2 regions of the Bradyrhizobium sp. USDA 4541 genome follow, and region 2 is predicted to be linked to the other one. Evidence: riboswitches for the same ligand, from Rfam matches in the RefSeq annotation. Region 2 holds a riboswitch; the other holds the start of a gene.
The links. A riboswitch is a leader RNA that binds a small molecule or an ion and turns the genes downstream of it on or off. The one in region 2 is predicted to bind glycine.
Positions count from the first base shown of each region.

Region 1 (6,664 bases), 170 kb from region 2:
GTCGATCACGCCGAGCGCCGAGAAGGCGTATTCCAGCCGCGCCCGCGCCGGCGTCATGTCGCGCAGCGAGTGGCCGACCACGCTCCAGAGCCGCGCGGCATATTCCAGCGCGAAGGCGATGACCGCCGCGATCTCGATGGTCGTCAGCAGCCAGCCGAACTGCGCGTCGATCTCGGGCACGGAGGCCAGGATCGCCGCCAGCACATCGACGGCGATGATGGCGACGATGACCCGGGCAAAGCGCAAGCCGCCCGAATGCGGCAGATCATCGCGTTCGAGCAGCTCGTAGAGACGGTCGCGCAGCCCGGGATCGCCGATCGTGGGCTTAAGCGGAGCCGTCGCCACGATCAGCCTCTCCGTCAGGCGCCAGCCGATGCCTGTTGGGTCATGGCCTGTTCGATCGCCGACAGCGCGGCGTCGGCCTTGGCGCCGTCGGGCCCGCCGGCCTGCGCCATGTCGGGCCGGCCGCCGCCGCCCTTGCCGCCGAGCACCTCGGAGCCCTTGCGCACGAGCTCGACCGCGTTGAACCGCGCGGTCAGATCGGCAGTGACGCCGACCACGATGCCGGCCTTGCCGTCCTCGGTGACGCCAACGATCGCGACCACGCCCGAGCCGATCTGCTTCTTGCCGTCGTCGACGAGACTCTTGAGATCCTTGGTCTCGACGCCCTCGACCGCGCGCGCCAGCAGCTTGACATTGCCGACCTCGCGAACGGCTGAGGCGGCGCCGTTCGACGCACCGCCGCCGCCCATCGCGAGCTTCTTGCGGGCGTCGGACAAATCGCGCTCGAGCTTCTTGCGCTCTTCCATCAGAGCTGTGATGCGCGCCGGCACGTCGTCGATCGTGGTGCGCAGCTCCAGCGCCGCGGTCTTGGCCAGCGCGATGGTGTCGTTGGCGTGCTTGCGCGCATGATGCCCGGTCAGCGCCTCGATACGGCGCACGCCGGACGCGACCGCGCCCTCGCTGGTCACGGAAATCATGCCGATGTCACCGGTGCGGCGGACATGGGTGCCGCCGCAGAGCTCGACCGACCAGCCAAGCGCGTTCTGGCCGTGATCGCGGGCGCCCTTGCCCATCGACACGACGCGAACCTCGTCGCCGTATTTCTCGCCGAACAGCGCGCGGGCGCCGGCCTCGCGGGCATCGTCGACGCCCATGACCCGGGTCGTGACCTCGTCATTCTCCAGCACGACATCGTTGGCGATGTCCTCGATCCGGGCGAGCTCTTCCGGCGTGATCTGCTTCGGATGCACGAAGTCGAAGCGCAGCCGGTCCGGCGTCACCAGCGAGCCGCGCTGCGCGATGTGATCGCCGAGCACCTGGCGGAGCGCCTCGTGCAACAGATGCGTCGCCGAATGGTTGGCGCGGATCGACGAGCGCCTGGTGTGGTCGACCTCGAGCTGTAATGCGGTGCCGACACCGAGCGTGCCCTGCTCCACCGTGCCGAGATGCACAAAGAGATCGCCGGCCTTCTTCTGCGTGTCGGTGACGCGGAACTTAACGCCCTCCCCGGTCAGCACGCCGGTGTCGCCGACCTGGCCGCCGGACTCGCCGTAGAACGGCGTCTGGTTCAAGACGATCGCGCCGCTCTCGCCGGCCTTGAGGCTCGCGACTTCGGCGCCGTCCTTGATCAGCGCCGTCACCGCGCCTTCCGCGCTCTCGGTCTCGTAGCCCAGAAACTCGGTCGCGCCGAGCTTCTCGCGCAGCGGGAACCAGATCGCTTCGCTCGCCGCCTCGCCGGAGCCCGCCCAGGACGCACGCGCCTTGATGCGCTGGCGCTCCATCGCGTCGGTGAACGCCGCCTGGTCGACGCTGATACCGCGCGACTTCAACGCGTCCTGGGTCAGGTCCAGCGGGAAACCAAAGGTGTCGTACAGGGTGAAGGCGGTGTCGCCGTCGAACATGTCGCCCTTCTTGAGGCCGGCGCTCTTCTCGTCGAGCAGCGACAATCCGCGCACCAGGGTCTTGCGGAACCGCGTCTCTTCCAGCCGCAGCGTCTCCTCGATCAGCTTCTCAGCGCGCACTAAGTCCGGATAAGCCTGGCCCATCTCGCGGACCAGCGCCCAGACCAGCCGATGCATCAGCGGCTCGCTCGCGCCGAGCAGCTGCGCATGGCGCATCGCGCGGCGCATGATCCGGCGCAGCACATAGCCGCGGCCCTCGTTCGACGGCAGCACGCCATCGGCGATCAGGAAAGCCGACGAACGCAGATGGTCCGCGATCACCCGGTACGACGCCACGTTCCGCGCGTTCGGCCCATGGCCGAGCGCCGACGATGCCGCATCGATCAGGTTGCGGAACAGGTCGCTCTCGAACACGCTTTCGACGCCCTGCAAGATCGACGCCATGCGCTCCAGGCCCATGCCGGTATCGATCGAGGGACGCGGCAGCGCCACGCGCTCCTCCTTCGTCACCTGCTCGTACTGCATGAACACCAGGTTCCAGAACTCCAGGAAGCGGTCGCCGTCCTCCTCAGGCGTGCCCGGCGGACCGCCCCAGATGTGCTCGCCGCGATCGATGAAGATTTCGGAGCACGGCCCGCACGGGCCGGTATCGCCCATCGCCCAGAAATTGTCCGAGGTCGCGATCCGTATGATGCGGTCATCCGAGAAGCCGGCGATCTTCTTCCAGTGGCCCGCCGCCTCGTCGTCGTCGTGGTAGACGGTGACGAGCAGCTTGTCCTTCTTCAGCCCGAACTCCTTCGTGATCAGGTTCCAGGCCAGCTCGATCGCGCGCTCCTTGAAGTAATCGCCGAACGAGAAGTTGCCGAGCATCTCGAAGAAGGTGAGATGGCGCGCGGTGTAGCCGACATTGTCGAGGTCGTTGTGCTTGCCGCCGGCGCGCACGCATTTCTGCGCCGTGGTGGCACGCTGATAGGGACGCTTCTCGATCCCGGTGAAGACGTTCTTGAACTGCACCATGCCGGCATTGTTGAACATCAAGGTCGGGTCGTTGCGCGGCACCAGCGGCGACGAGGCCACGATCTCGTGCCCGTTCGCCTTGAAGTAGTTCAGAAATGTCGACCTGATGTCGTTGACGCTGCTCATGTTCATCCAATCGGAAAAAGTGGCCGGCCAGCCGCAAAAAGGCGTCATTTTCCGGCCGAACGCTTTTAGACATTGCCAGCTGCGGTGTCCAGAAACTGTGCAGGCGGATCATGGGCTTGCCGCGGCAGCACAAAGCCCATTGGATAGTTGCTGCAGCTGCGTTGACAGTCTTGGTGGCGCCGTGTTTTCTACCTACCTATACCTAGTCACGTCGGGAGAGACCGGCCTTACCGCCGGCGCCGAAGGAGCAACCGCCCCGGAAACTCTCAGGCAAAAGGACCGCGTGACGTCTGACATCTGGAAAGAGACGCTGGGGTTCGCCCCGATGCGTCCGCCGACGGGATAATACTCTCAGGCACAGCGACAGATGGGGCTTTCTGCAGGTTTCTCAAGGGGAAATAGGTCCCCGGCGGGAACCGCGAGGGCCCTGTGATGCTTGCGCGCGAAACCTCCCCGCTGAAACAGACCCCGCTGCACGCGCTGCACCTTGCGCGGGGCGCCAAGATGGTGCCGTTCGCCGGCTATGACATGCCGGTGCAATACGCGGCTGGCGTGCTGAAGGAGCACCTGCACACCCGCAAGGAAGCCGGCCTGTTCGATGTGTCGCACATGGGCCAGCTCGTGCTGAAGGCCAAATCCGGCAAGGTCGCGGATGCCGCGCTCGCACTGGAAAAACTGGTGCCGCAGGACATCGTCGGCATCGCGCCGGGACGGCAGCGCTACGCGCAATTCACCAATAATGACGGTGGCCTGCTCGACGACCTGATGGTGGCGAATTTCGGCGATCACCTGTTCCTGGTGGTCAACGCCGCTTGCAAGGCCGAGGACGAGGCGCATCTGCGCGCGAATCTCTCCGACGCCTGCGAGATCATCTCGCTGGCCGACCGCGCGCTGATCGCGCTGCAGGGCCCGAAAGCGGAATCGGCGTTGGCGAAACTTTGTGCAGATGTCGGTTCGATGAAATTCATGGATGCCGGTCCGCGCCGGCTCAGTGACGTCGACTGCTTCGTCTCGCGCTCCGGCTATACCGGCGAGGACGGCTTTGAGATTTCCGTGCCCGCAGACAAGGTGGAAGCCCTGGTCACCGCGCTGCTCGACAATCCCGACGTGTTGCCGATCGGGCTCGGCGCGCGCGACAGCCTGCGGCTCGAAGCCGGGCTGTGCCTCTATGGCCATGACATCGACACCACGACGACGCCGGTCGAAGGCGCGCTGGAATGGTCGGTGCAGAAGGTTCGCCGCAGCGGCGGCGCCCGCGCCGGCGGCTTCTCCGGCGCCGACAAAATTCTCGCGCAATTCGCAGATGGCGCTGCGCGCCGACGGGTCGGCCTGAAGCCTGACGGCCGCGCACCGGTGCGCGAAGGCGCCGCGCTGTTCGCCGATGCCGGCTCGACCGAGCAGATCGGCAAGGTGACCTCGGGCGGCTTCGGCCCGAGCCTCAATGCGCCGGTTGCGATGGGCTACCTGCCCACGGCCCTTTCCGCCGTCGGCACCACCGTTTTCGCCGAAGTGCGCGGCCAGCGGCTGCCGCTGAAAGTCGCCGCTACGCCCTTCGTCCCCAATACCTACAAACGCTGAACGCCAAAGGATCGACCCCATGACGACGCTGTACACGTCCGACCACGAATGGCTCCGCATCGAGGGCGACGTCGCCACAATCGGGATCACCGACTATGCGCAGTCGCAGCTCGGCGACGTCGTGTTCGTCGAACTGCCCAAGGTCGGCCGCAGCCTGAAGCAGGCCGAGGCCGCCGCTGTCGTCGAATCCGTCAAGGCCGCCTCCGACGTTTACGCGCCGATCTCCGGCGAGGTGGTCGAGGTCAACGACGCGCTCGCCGCCGAGCCCGCGCTGGTCAATTCCGACGCCGGCGGCAAGGCCTGGTTCTTCAAGCTGAAGATTGCCGACAAGGGCGAGCTCGGCGGCCTGATGGACGAGGCCGCCTACGCCGCGCACACCGCCTAAAGGATCACTCCGAGGATCACGTCATGAACGCGCCCTTCAAGCCGATCAACGAAGCCGCCACCGATTTCGTCCGCCGCCACATCGGACCGTCGCCGCGCGACGTCAACGCGATGCTGGAGACGGTCGGCGCCGCGAGCCTGCAGGCGCTGATGAACGAGACGCTGCCGGCGTCGATCCGGCAGAAGGCGCCGCTCGATCTCGGCCGGGCGCTGAGCGAGACCGAGGCGCTCGCGCATATGGGCGAGCTCGCCGCGCAGAACCAGGTGTTCACCTCGCTGATCGGCCAGGGCTATTCCGGCACCATCCTGCCCGCCGTGATCCAGCGCAACATTCTGGAGAACCCGGCCTGGTACACCGCCTATACGCCGTACCAGCCGGAGATCAGCCAGGGCCGGCTCGAGGCGCTGTTCAACTTCCAGACCATGATTTGCGATCTCACCGGGCTCGACGTCGCCAACGCCTCGCTGCTCGACGAGGCGACGGCAGCGGCGGAAGCGATGGCGCTCGCCGAGCGGCACTCGCAGGTCAAGGCGAAGGTGTTCTTCGTCGACAAGGAGGTGCATCCGCAGACGCTGGCGGTAATGCGCACGCGCGCCGCGCCGCTGGGCTGGGCGCTGGTGGTCGGCGATCCCTTGACCGAGCTCGACAACGCCGATGTGCTCGGTGCGCTGCTGCAATATCCGGGCACATCGGGCGCGGTACGCGACCTCAAGCCTGCCATCGCGTCGCTGCGCGCCAAGGGCGCGCTTGCGATCGTCGCGGCGGACCTGCTGTCGCTGACGCTGCTCGCCTCGCCCGGCGAGCTCGGCGCCGACATCGCGATCGGCTCGGCGCAGCGGTTCGGCGTGCCGATGGGGTATGGCGGACCGCACGCCGCCTATATGGCGGTGCGCGACACGCTGAAGCGCTCGCTGCCCGGCCGCATCGTCGGCCTCTCGGTGGATTCGCGTGGGCAGCCCGCCTATCGCCTCGCGCTGCAGACCCGCGAGCAGCATATCCGCCGCGAGAAGGCGACCTCGAACATCTGCACCGCGCAGGTGCTGCTCGCCGTGATCGCCTCGATGTATGCGGTCTATCACGGTCCCGAGGGCCTGACCCATATCGCACGCAGCGTGCATCGCCGCGCCACCGTGCTCGCGGCCGGCCTGCGCAAGCTCGGCTTCGCGCCGACCAGCGAAGCGTTCTTCGATACCGTAACCGTCGAGGCTGGTAGCAAGCAGATCGAGCTCGTCACCCGCGCGCAGGCGGAGCGGATCAATCTGCGCATCGGCGCGACCACGCTCGGCATCGCGCTCGACGAGACCTCGACGCCGGAGACGGTCGAGGCGGTGTGGCGCGTGTTCGGCGGCAAGCTCAGCTATGCCGAGATCGAGGCCGGTGCGCACGAGGCGCTGCCGAAGGAGCTGCGGCGCACCAGCGCCTTCCTCAGCCATCCGGTATTCAACACGCATCGTTCCGAGACCGAGCTGCTGCGCTACATGCGCAAGCTCAGCGATCGTGACCTCGCGCTCGACCGCGCGATGATCCCGCTCGGCTCCTGCACGATGAAGCTCAACGCCACCACGGAGATGATCCCGCTGACCTGGCCGGCGTTCGGCAATCTGCATCCGTTCGCGCCCGCGGATCAGGCCAAGGGCTATCACGCGCTGTTCAA
Region 1 is NZ_JALJZF010000001.1:4,905,357-4,912,020, reverse strand. Features, by position in the region: gene J2R80_RS23080 (cyclic nucleotide-gated ion channel) at 1-348, opposite strand, end outside; gene alaS (alanine--tRNA ligase) at 360-3,047, opposite strand; glycine riboswitch at 3,250-3,338, shown strand; gene gcvT (glycine cleavage system aminomethyltransferase GcvT) at 3,480-4,625, shown strand; gene gcvH (glycine cleavage system protein GcvH) at 4,645-5,010, shown strand; gene gcvP (aminomethyl-transferring glycine dehydrogenase) at 5,034-6,664, shown strand, end outside.
Region 1: it holds a riboswitch for glycine, as region 2 does, so the genes downstream of both, gcvT (glycine cleavage system aminomethyltransferase GcvT) here and J2R80_RS23895 (D-amino acid dehydrogenase) in region 2, are expected to answer to the same signal.

Region 2 (6,664 bases):
GTTTTCCGGCTGTGGCGCAGTTCACACACCGCGGTCGCTGTCTGTCGTAGTCTTGCCCGGATTGGAAATTCCGGCCGCGCATTTTCGCGGCTGTTGCATTTCGAAATCAATTTTGGTCGGAGGCGGCGATGGAGATTGCAAACTGCAATCGGATTGCGAAGGGCAATCGGATTGCCAGCGAAACGGCGCGCGATCATGGTGCCTTTACTCTCGAGCATGGCGACGATGCGGCTCATTGCAGCAACGGGCTCGATGCACAGAAATTCCGCGACGCTGCGCCCGACGACCGCGCGATCTACCGGCGATGGATCCGCGGCGCGATCATGGTGTACGGACTGCTCGCGTTTGCCGCTGGAGCGGCGGTCTGGATGAGCGGAACCGGCATCGGACCGACGCAGCTCACGAGCCTGTCGAGCCCAAGCAGCATGACACCAGATCACGGCGATTAGCGGTCGCCGGTTCGGAACCCGTGCACTGCGTATTCGTTGTCATGCCGCAATTGGAGCATGACGATGCCGAACGACGATCCATCCGCGCAGCGCGCAACCGACCAACCCGATCAGCGCAAGGAGCGCCCCTCCCCGCCGCAGCACGCACCACAAGGCGGACCACCGCTCAGCGACGGATTGGAGCAGCTCCGCGACAGCCACACCTGACACGCGACAGCGCGAAAAGAAAATGGCCGGGACAAGTCCCGGCCATTTGTTTTTGCGTCAAGCCGCAAGCTTACTCGGACTTGTCGATATTCCAGAAGATCGGCGTCGCCGGGCCGTCGAGCACACCGGTCAGCGACTTCCGCCACGCGCTCGGAATGGTGTACTGGCCGAGCGGAACGTAGATCACCTGATCGTAGGCCTCGGTCTGGATTTCCGCGGCGATCTTCTTCTTTTCCTCAGCCGAGCCGGCGCGCGCGAACTTGTCACGCAGCTCCTCGATCTTCGGGTCTTCGGCCCAGCCGAACCAGCCGCCATTCTTGCCGCGACCGGTGATCGACGCGTTGACGATCGGATCGGAAACGTCGGCCGCGACCCAGTTGGTGAAGAACATGTTCCAGCCGCCTTCCTTCGGCGGCTTCTGGCTGGCGCGGCGGGTCACCACGGTCTGCCAGTCGGTGGCCTGCAGGTCGACCTTGAAGCCGGCCTCGCGCAACTGCTGCGCAGCCACGACCGGTTGGGCTTTCAACGTCGTGACGTCGCCCGGCGCCATGATCACCACGGGGGTGCCGTCATAGCCGGATGCGGCAAGCGCCTTCTTGGCTTCCGCCAGGCCGTTGCCCTTCACCAGCGTTTCGGCCCCGACGTCGGTCTCGAGCGGCGTGCCGCAGACGAAGAAGGCGCCGCAGATCCTCTGGTACTTGGCGTTGCCGACCAGCGCGTCGAGCACGTCCTTCTGGTTCATCGCCAGGAACGCAGCCCGGCGCACCTTCGGATTGTCGAACGGCGGATAGAGGAAGTTCATGCGTCCGAGGGTCTGGAAGCCGAACTTGTTGAGGACGTCGATCTTGAGATCCGGATTGGCTTCGAGCACCGGCAGCATGTCGAACGGAAGGTTCTCCATGAAATCGATGTCGCCGGATTGCAACGCGTTCACCGCGGTCTGCGCATCGGCCATCGTGACCCACTCGACGCGGTCGACCTTGACCACCTTGCCGCCTGCGGTCCAGCTCGCCGGCTCCTTGCGCGGCACGTAGTCCTTGTTCTTCTCATAGACCGCCTTCACGCCCGGCTGGAATTCCGCCTGCACGAATTTGAACGGTCCGGAGCCGATCTGTTCCGGGATCGGCTTGTCCGGCGGCGTCTCGGCCAGACGCTTCGGCATCATGAACGGCACGCGCGATGACGGCTTGCCGATCGATTCCAGCACGAGGCCGTAGGGTTCCTTCAGCTTCAGCGTGATGGTCTTGGCGTCGGTCGCCTCCAGGCTCGCGACGAAGTCCATCAGCTTCTGGCCCATGCCGTCGACCTTGCCCCAACGCTGCAGCGAGGCGACGCAGTCTTCCGCGGTGACCGGCGCGCCGTCGTGCCACTTCAGACCGTCGCGCAGCGTGAACGTGTAGGTCAGCTTGTCGTCGGAAACCTTCCAGTCCGCCATCTGCGGCTGGATCTTGAAATTGGAATCCGTCGCCAGCAGCGTGTCATAGATCATGTAGCCATGATCGCGGGTGATGTAGGCCGTGGTCATGATCGGATCGATGACGCGCAGATCCGAGTGCATCACCGCGGTGATGGTCTTGCCCGCGGCCATCGCCTGCGGCGCGAATGACAATTCCTGCGGCGCGAACGACAGCGCGAGCGCCGTCAACGCGGCCGCTAGCGTGCGGTGTTTCCAACGCGAGATAGGGAACATGCAATCTCTCCTGACGTGTAACTGGTCAAAGCCGGCTTATTCGTTATGCATGTGGTTCGTTATTTAGGCGAACTAACATGCTGTATGGCTTGTGAAATCGAGACTTGCACCAAGCGCCAAGCGCGTCAATCGGTTTCAGGTCGCATCGGACGTACACAAACGAATGAGGCCGCGCGCCAGATTTTGGCTTTACAAAATCGTCGGCTGAGATTTTCGTAACGCGCGCGCGATGCCGGCGCCGTCAGAACAACAAGAGAGAACAACGATGAACCCCGCCAATCTCCCCTTTGATTCCGAAACGATGCTGCAGGGCCTGCGCAGCTGGGTGGAATGCGAAAGCCCGACCTGGGACGCCGCCGCGGTCGAACGCATGCTCGATCTCGCCGCCCGCGAGATGGCGATCATGGGTGCGACGATCGAGCGCATCGCCGGACGCCAGGGCTTCGCGGGCTGCGTCCGCGCCCGTTTTCCCCATCCGAAACAAGGCCAGCCCGGCATCCTGATCGCCGGCCATCTGGACACCGTTCACCCCGTCGGCACCATCGAGAAGCTGAAGTGGCGGCGCGAAGGCAACAAGTGCTTCGGGCCGGGCATCTTCGACATGAAGGGCGGCAACTACCTGTCGATCGAGGCGATCAGGCAATTGGCGCGCGCCTCCTTTACGACTCCGCTGCCGATCACCGTGCTGTTCACCCCCGACGAAGAGGTCGGCACGCCGTCGACGCGCGACATCATCGAGGCGGAAGCCGCGCGCAACAAATATGTGCTGGTGCCGGAGCCCGGCCGTCCGAACAACGGCGTCGTCACCGGCCGCTATGCGATCGCGCGCTTCAACCTGGAAGCCACCGGCAAGCCCAGCCATGCCGGCGCAACGCTGTCTTCCGGCCGCTCCGCGATCCGCGAGATGGCGCGGCAGATCATCGCCATCGACGGCATGACCACCGAGGACTGCACCTTCTCGGTCGGCATCGTGCATGGCGGCCAGTGGGTCAATTGCGTCGCGACGACCTGTACCGGCGAAGCGCTCAGCATGGCCAAGCGCCAGGCCGATCTCGACCGTGGCGTCGAGCGCATGCTGGCACTGTCGGGCACCGCCAACGACGTGACCTTCAAGGTGACGCGCGGCGTCACCCGCCCGGTGTGGGAGCCCGATGCGGGCACCATGGCGCTCTATGAAAAGGCAAAAGGCCTTGCTGCAGCGATGGGTCTCGATCTGCCGCACGGCAGCGCCGGCGGCGGCTCAGACGGCAACTTCACCGGCGCGATGGGCATCCCCACGCTCGACGGCCTTGGCGTTCGCGGCGCCGATGCACATACGCTCAACGAGCACATCGAGGTCGACAGCCTCGCCGAACGCGGCCGCCTGATGGCGGCACTGCTGGCGACGCTGGACTGACATCGATTTGCACTGCACAACACGTTGGCACTGCCGGATCGAAATTTAGCCTTGTCCATTTTTGAGGCTTCGCCTACGGTCCGGCCGTCCAACGCGACGATGCGGGAGAGATCGAAGCGACAACAATCGTGTTGTTGGCTTCGGCGCCGACGGAGCAACCGCCCCGGAAACTCTCAGGCAAAAGGACTGTATCGTCAGGACGATCTGGAGAGAGACGAACATGGCCGCACATCAAGGGCCATGACGTCCACCGAAGGGGATAGTTCGCTTCTGGCCACAGCCCGATGCGGATCAAGCTCTCAGGTACCGTGACAGATGGGGCGCCGATGCCGGTTTCACCGGCGGTTCGGCGACTCTTACCCACGGGAGCCTGACAACTATCATGCCACACATCGCGATCATCGGCGCCGGCATCACCGGCGTAACGACGGCCTATGCCCTGCTTGAACGCGGCTACAAGGTGACTGTCCTCGACAGGCATCGCTACGCCGCGATGGAAACCTCGTTCGCCAATGGCGGACAACTCTCCGCCAGCAACGCCGAGGTGTGGAACAGCGCCGCGACCATCCTCAAGGGGCTGCGCTGGATGCTGAGAAGCGACGCGCCGCTGCTGATGAACCCGAAGCCGAGCTGGCACAAATATTCCTGGATCGGCGAGTTCGTAGGCCACATCACGCGCTATCGCGGCAACACCATCGAGACCACGAAGCTCGCCATCGAAGCGCGCAAGCATCTGTTCTCGATCGCAGAGCGCGAAAACATCGCCTTCGATCTCGAACGCCGCGGCATCCTGCACGTCTATCACGACAGGGCCGGCTTCGAAGCCGGCCTCAAGGTCAACACGCTGCTGCAGCAAGGCGGGCTCGACCGCCGGCCGGTGACCCCGGACGAGATCCGCGTCATCGAACCCGCGCTGCAGACAACCTGCTATGGCGGCTTCTTCACGCCGTCGGACGCGACCGGCGATATTCACAAATTCACGCGTGGGCTTGCCGACGCCTGCATCCGCCGTGGCGCGAGCTTCGTCCATGAAGCCGACGTCGACACGATCGCACACGGCGATGACGGCTTCCGCATCGGCTGGAACGAAGCTGCTTCACATGATGCTGCGGTCGCGACGCGCCAGCAGCTACAGGCGGACGGGATCGTGATTTGCGCCGGCGTGGCGAGCCGCCACTTCGCCAGCCTGCTCAACGACCGCGTCAATGTCTATCCGGTGAAGGGCTATTCGATCACGGTGCAGCTCGATGCGCCGCAAAGCCGGAATGCGGCCCCAACCGTCAGCCTGCTCGATGAAGCTGCGAAGATCGTCACCAGCCGGCTCGGCGCCGACCGCTTCCGCGTCGCCGGCACCGCCGAGTTCAACGGCTTCAACCGCGACATTCGCGCCGATCGCATTCAACCGCTGGTGGACTGGGTGCGGCATCATTTCCCGGAGATCGACACGTCGAAAGTCGTGCCATGGGCGGGCTTGCGCCCGATGATGCCGAACATGATGCCGGTGGTTCGCGCCGGACGGATTCCGGGCGTGTTCTACAATACGGGCCACGGTCATCTTGGCTGGACACTGTCGGCGGCGACGGCGCAGATGGTGGCCCAGGCGATCGACGATTGGCGCGACCTCGACACGCCGCCGATGGCGCCGACGTTCGGTGCCGGGCTCGACGTGCCCGCCGACGCGCGCAAAGCTGAAATCAATCCACCTTCCAGTGGACTGCTTCAAACTTCACCGGAGGAATAATCGCGGCCAACAGGACTGATTAGCTGCACCGCAAAATCCGCAGCACCGATGGCATGGGACTTGCTCAAGTTCTACCGTGAGTCTGCTACCATCTGTGCTACGGTCTGGTGTGCAACGGTCCCGCTGGGGACTTCATCGACCACAACCCAACGGATCAAATTTGCTCGGATATCTGCTTCGCCGCATCCTCGCCGCCATTCCCGTGATGGGCGTGGTGGCTCTGTTCGTGTTCCTGTTGCTGCGGCTGACGCCGGGCGACCCGGCCGCCATCCTCGCCGGCGACAACGCGACTCCCGAACAGCTCGAACGCATTCGGACCTCGCTTGGTCTGAACGAGCCGATCTACATCCAGTTCTACACCTGGATCGCCAAGTTGCTGCACGGCGACCTCGGCGTCTCCCTGATCTCGAACAAGCCGATCCTCGAAATGATCGTCCCGCGCCTCGAGCCCTCGATCTCGGTCGCGCTGGCCACCATCATCCTCTCGATCCTGGTGGCGGTGCCGCTCGGCGTGATCGCGGCGTGGAAGCACGGCACCTGGATCGACCGCTTCGTGATGGGGCTTTCCGTGCTCGGCTTCTCGGTGCCGGTGTTCGTCATCGGCTATGTGCTGATCCAGATCTTTGCGATTGATCTGCGCTGGGTTCCGGTACAGGGCTTCAAGAGCATCTCGGCCGGCTTCGGTCCGTTCTTCCAGCGCCTCATCCTGCCGACCTGCACACTCTCCTTCATCTATGTCGCGCTGATCGCACGCATGACGCGGGCCTCGATGCTCGATGTGCTCGGCGAGGATTACGTGCGCACGGCGCGGGCCAAGGGCATCGGCGAGACCGGTGTGCTGCTGCGCCATGCGCTGCGCAACGCCGCCGTGCCGGTCATCACGGTGATCGGTTCCGGCTTCGCGCTGCTAATCTCCGGCGTCGTCGTCACCGAGAGCGTGTTCAATCTGCCCGGCATCGGCCGCCTCACCGTCGATGCGGTGCTGGCGCGCGACTATCCGGTGATCCAGGCGATGATCCTGTTGACGTCGGGTATCTACGTCGCGGTCAATCTGTTGATCGACCTCGCCTACACCCTGCTCGATCCTCGTATCCGGTACTGAGCAATGGCGATCGAAACCCTTCCCGAATCCTCGCTTCCCGTCACCCGGCCGTTCCGCGTCAAGTTCGGCTTCCTGACGT
Region 2 is NZ_JALJZF010000001.1:5,072,504-5,079,167, reverse strand. Features, by position in the region: gene J2R80_RS23915 (hypothetical protein) at 129-449, shown strand; gene J2R80_RS23910 (hypothetical protein) at 513-656, shown strand; gene J2R80_RS23905 (ABC transporter substrate-binding protein) at 727-2,346, opposite strand; gene J2R80_RS23900 (M20/M25/M40 family metallo-hydrolase) at 2,612-3,742, shown strand; glycine riboswitch at 3,835-3,941, shown strand; glycine riboswitch at 3,945-4,059, shown strand; gene J2R80_RS23895 (D-amino acid dehydrogenase) at 4,125-5,483, shown strand; gene J2R80_RS23890 (ABC transporter permease) at 5,644-6,585, shown strand; gene J2R80_RS23885 (ABC transporter permease) at 6,589-6,664, shown strand, end outside.